Regions from separate parts of the Actinocorallia longicatena genome, predicted to be linked through region 1. Evidence: riboswitches for the same ligand, from Rfam matches in the RefSeq annotation. Region 1 holds a riboswitch; the other holds the start of a gene.
What was found. A riboswitch is a leader RNA that binds a small molecule or an ion and turns the genes downstream of it on or off. The one in region 1 is predicted to bind S-adenosylmethionine.

Region 1 (2,386 bases):
GGTCGTCGAGCGTCGTCCAGGAATCCATGATCGGGGAGATTACCCGGCGAAGGCGCGCAGGGCCGCGACGAGCCGGTCGATGTGCTCGTCGGTGGTGCCGATGCCGATGCTGGCGCGCACGGCCGTGCCCTCGGGGCCGTCGCAGCCGCCCTCGCCCGCGCCGACCAGCCGCCGGACCAGCGGGTGGGCGCAGAACTTGCCGTCCCTGACGCCGATGCCGTGCTCGTCGGACAGGTGCTCGGCGACCGCGCGGGCCGGGTGCCCGGCGACGACGAAGGAGACGATGCCGACGCGCGGATGGCCGGGCCCCCACAGGCCGAGCTCGCGGACGGCCGGGATCGAGGCGAGGCCCGACCGGAGCCGGGCCAGGAGCCGCTCCTCCTCGGCGACCAGGACGTCCCAGTCGCGGAGGGTCTCGCAGGCCGCGGCCAGGGCGATCGCGCCCAGCACGTTCGGGGTCCCGGCCTCGTGCCGCTGCTCGGCGTCGCCGGCCCATTCGACCGTCCCGGCCTCGCCGACGTGCTTGCTGGCGCCGCCGCCGCGCAGGTAGGGGTCGGCGGCGCGAAGCCAGTCGGCCCGGCCGGCGAGGACGCCCGCCCCGAACGGCGCGTACAGCTTGTGGCCGGAGAACGCCACGTAGTCGAGGTTCTTCGCGTCGAGGGGCCGGTGCGGGGCGAGCTGGGCGGCGTCGACCGCGATCCGGGCACCGCAGCGGTGGGCGACCTCGGCCAGTTCGGCGATCGGCCACAGTTCGCCGGTCACGTTGGAGGCGGCCGTCACGACCAGCAGCCGCGGCCCGGACGGGCAGGAGCGCAGCGCCTCGGCGGCCGCCCGCAGCGCCTCGTCGGGCGAGCCCGGCGCGGGCAGCCGGACGGCGTTGCGCCACGGAAGCTGGGTGGCGTGGTGCTCGGACTCGAACACGACCACGGACGTCCCGGACGGCAGCGCCCTGGCCAGCAGGTTGAACGCGTCGGTGGTGTTGCGGACGAACACGACCGCCTGCGGCCCGCCGAGGAACCCCCGGACGGTCTCGCGCGCCTGCTCGTAGGCCCGGGTGGTGACCTGGGAGGCGTAGCCCGCGCCCCGGTGGACGCTGCTGTAGTAGGGCAGCGCCCTGGCCACGGCGTCCTGCACGGCCTCCAGACAGGGCGCGGAGGCGGCGTAGTCGAAGTTCGCGTAGGGCGCGACGCCCCCCTTGACGGGCACGGGGACGTCGGCGCCGACGATCTGCGGAATCCGGGTGAGAACGGACATGACCAAGCCTCCGGAGGCCTCGGGGATCCCGAAGCCGAAGGCTCAGTGAGGGATCCGCGCTTGCCCCGCACACTGCGCGCGGGGCCAGGTCGTCACCCGGACCACCCCACCGCGGAAGGAGGGTTGGCGGCCAGCAAGCCGGGGCTGTGTGCTGGCACTCATGACCTTGCCGTCAATGTAGCAAACCCCGGACGGCCTCCGTCAAGCCAGGCCCGCGAAGAGATCGTCTTCGTTCTCGGGGCCCTCGCCGCGCACCCGGACGAACGCCTCCTTGCCCATCATCATGGAGACGGCCTCGTCGGGCAGCCGCAGGAAGAAGATGTTCTCGCCCTGGCTGGCGTGCGCCCGCAGCGCGTTGATCTTCTGGGTGACGTGCTCCGAGACGTCCGTGACGGTCGTGATGATCTCGTCGGGGGTGCCGAAGTCCGGCGGCTCCGTGGCGTCCGCCATCCAGTCGACCTCGATCTCGTTGGCCTTCACGTACTCGAACATCTCGCGGATGCCCGACTTCGGGATGGCCGTGTAGTAGAGCTTCTGGGGGATGCCGGTGCGCTCGGTCGCGGCGACGGCGACCCGGTGGGCCTGGATGTGGTCGGGGTGCCCGTAGCCGCCGTTGTCGTCGTAGGTGACGACGACCTGCGGCCGGTAGTGCTCCATCAGCTTCTCCACCTGGGCGACGGCGGAGTCGAAGTCGACGTTGGCGAAGGAGTGCTCGGCGTGGTTGGCGTCCCAGCCGTCCATGCCGGAGTCCTGGTGGCCGAGGAGCTCGACGTGCTCGATCCCGAGGATCTTCGCGGACTCGGCGAGCTCGGCCAGGCGCGTCTCGCGGACCGCGTGCGGGTCGTGCCCTTCCTCACCCGGCTTGACCCCGCCGGGTCCGTCGCCCTGCTCGCCGTTGGTGCAGGTCACCAGAACGGTCCTGATCCCGGCCGCCGCGGCCTTCGCCAGCACGCCGCCGGTGCCCAGGACCTCGTCGTCGGGGTGGGCGTGAACGGCCATCAATGTCTGCATGGCCTCAGACTACGTCGATCTTCTTCCAGGCTGTGACGCGCTTCTGCCAGACCTGGGTGCCCGCGTAGACGGCCGCGACGGAGCCGTCCCTGGCCGCGGTGAACCGGCGTGAGTACCGGCC
Region 2 (2,386 bases), on a different contig from region 1:
GCGGCCCGGTCGCGCAGCGCTCCGCCGTCGACCCCCAGGCTGTGGACGCCGACCCCGGTGACCCTGCCCTGGTGGGTGACCCGCCGGTCCAGCCGGTCGACCTTCGCGCCGAGGATCTCCTCGCAGCAGTCCAGGAACGCCTCGGCCCAGCGCTCGCAGAGGAACCCCGCGTGGTCGGCGCCGAGGATGCCCTCCAGGATCTGGACGCCGATGTCGTCGGGGAGCAGCCGGTAGTACTCCGGCGGAGCCCACGGCGTGTGCGAGAAGTGGGAGATCCTCAGATCGGGACGGCGCTCACGCAGCATCGCCGGGACGAGCGTCAGGTGGTAGTCCTGCACGGCGACCTTCGCGCCCGGCCTGGCGTCCTGGGCGAGCGCGTCGGCGAAGGCCGCGTTGTAGGCCTCGTAGGACTGCCAGTCGCGGCGGGCGCGGGCGTCGAAGTGCGGTGCGGTGGGGGTGTAGTAGAGCATGTGGTGCACGAACCACAGGGTCGAGTTGGCGATCGAGTTGTAGGCCCGCTCGAAGGTCGACTCCGGGATGTCCAGCATGCGGACGGCGCCCGTCTCGTGGCCGGCGGCGTCCAGCCGTCCGTGCGGATCCTGGCGGGCGGCGATCCGGTCGGCCTCCGACAGGGCCGCGCACACCCACACCAGGTCGGTGCCCGCCGCGACCGACGCCAGGCCCGACACCAGCCCGCCGCCGCCTCTTCGCATGGTCAGGGTGCCGTCGTCGGTCTGGGAGAAGGAAACGGGCCCGCGATTGCTGGCGACGAGTACCTGCATGTGACGCAGTGTCGCATGAGGGAGAATTCCATGACTCCCCGGGGCGGCCATGGGTGATCAAGCACACATTCGGGCACGTTCCACGCGGTGCGGCGTCCGAGGAGTGAGACGGTGCGCGCGGACAAACGGACACCTGATGTAAAGTCAGGCACACAACTTCATAAGGCCTGCCGTTCCCGGCGGGCCGCTCATCCAGAGGGGTGGAGGGACCGGCCCTGCGAAGCCCCGGCAACCCTCCCGATCAGCCCGCGCTCCTGCGAGGCCCGGTCGGGACAGGTGCCAACTCCGGCCTGTGACCACAGTGGTGCACAGGGAAGATGAGGGAGAGGCCTCGCCACCATGCCCGCGAATCTGGGTAACGCCACCGCGCTCGTCTGCCGTGAATGCGGCCACTCGGTCGAACTCGGCCCCTTCTACGCGTGTGAGCAGTGTTTCGGCCCGCTCGAAGTCGCCTACGACCTCTCCAAGGTCACCCGTGAGGCGATCGAGGCGGGCCCGCACAACATCTGGCGCTACAAGGACCTTCTCCCGGTCCCCCCGAACGTCGCCGACATCCCCAACACCGAGCCCGGCTTCACCCGGCTCGTCAAGGCCGACCAGCTGGCGTCCGCGCTGGGCCTGCAGAACCTGTGGGTGAAGGACGACTCCGGCAACCCGACCCACTCCTTCAAGGACCGCGTCGTCGGCGTCGCGCTCGCCGCCGCCCGTGAGCTCGGCTTCAAGGTGCTCGCCTGCCCCTCGACCGGCAACCTCGCCAACGCCGTCGCCGCCGCGGCGGCCAGGGCCGGGATCCGGAGCGCGGTGTTCGTCCCCTCCGACCTGGAGCAGCAGAAGATCATCACCACCGCCGTGTACGACGGCACCTTCGTGACGGTCGACGGCAACTACGACGACGTGAACCGGCTGGCGTCGGAGCTGGCGGGGGAGCAGGAGGACTGGGCGTTCGTCAACGTCAACGTCCGTCCCTTCTACGCCGAGGGCTCCAAGACCCTCGGTTACGAGATCGCCGAGCAGCTCGGCTGGCGGCTGCCCGACCAGATCGTCGTGCCGATCGCGTCCGGGTCGCAGATCACCAAGATCGACAAGGCGTTCCAGGAGCTGATCAAGCTCGGGCTCGTCGAGGACAGGCCGTACAAGGTCTACGGCGCCCAGGCCGAGGGCTGCTCCCCGGTCTCGGCCGCGTTCAAGGCCGGCCACGACGTGGTCCGCCCGGTCAAGCCCGCCACGATCGCCAAGTCCCTGGCGATCGGCAACCCGGCCGACGGCCCCTACGTCCTGGACGTGGCCCGCCGTACCGGCGGCGCCATCGAGGACGTCACCGACGCCGAGGTCGTCGAGGGCATCCGGCTGCTGGCCCGCACGGAGGGGATCTTCGCCGAGACCGCGGGCGGCGTGACGGTCGGCGTGCTGAAGAAGCTCATCGACACCGGGCAGCTCGACCCGTCCCTGGAGACCGTGATCATCAATTCGGGCGAAGGCCTGAAGACCCTGGACGCCGTGGCCGACGTGGCCAAGCCGTCCGCCAACATCGCGCCCACTCTCGAGGCGTTCCGCGCTACCGGATTGGTCTGATCGACATGTCTGTTTCCGTCCGCATCCCGACG

Region 2: linked by a shared signal. The riboswitch ahead of thrC (threonine synthase) and the one ahead of ABD785_RS17050 (aminotransferase class V-fold PLP-dependent enzyme) in region 1 are both predicted to bind S-adenosylmethionine.

The regions. Positions count from the first base shown of each region.
Region 1 covers NZ_BAAAUV010000007.1:282,565-284,950, reverse strand. Annotated here, with positions in the region: gene ABD785_RS17055 (hypothetical protein) at 1-28, opposite strand, end outside; gene ABD785_RS17050 (aminotransferase class V-fold PLP-dependent enzyme) at 40-1,254, opposite strand; SAM riboswitch class IV at 1,306-1,420, opposite strand; gene ABD785_RS17045 (PIG-L family deacetylase) at 1,456-2,265, opposite strand; gene ABD785_RS17040 (hypothetical protein) at 2,270-2,386, opposite strand, start outside.
Region 2 covers NZ_BAAAUV010000013.1:7,855-10,240, reverse strand. Annotated here, with positions in the region: gene ABD785_RS24115 (alpha,alpha-trehalose-phosphate synthase (UDP-forming)) at 1-782, opposite strand, end outside; SAM riboswitch class I at 968-1,106, shown strand; gene thrC (threonine synthase) at 1,122-2,354, shown strand; gene ABD785_RS24105 (MoaD/ThiS family protein) at 2,360-2,386, shown strand, end outside.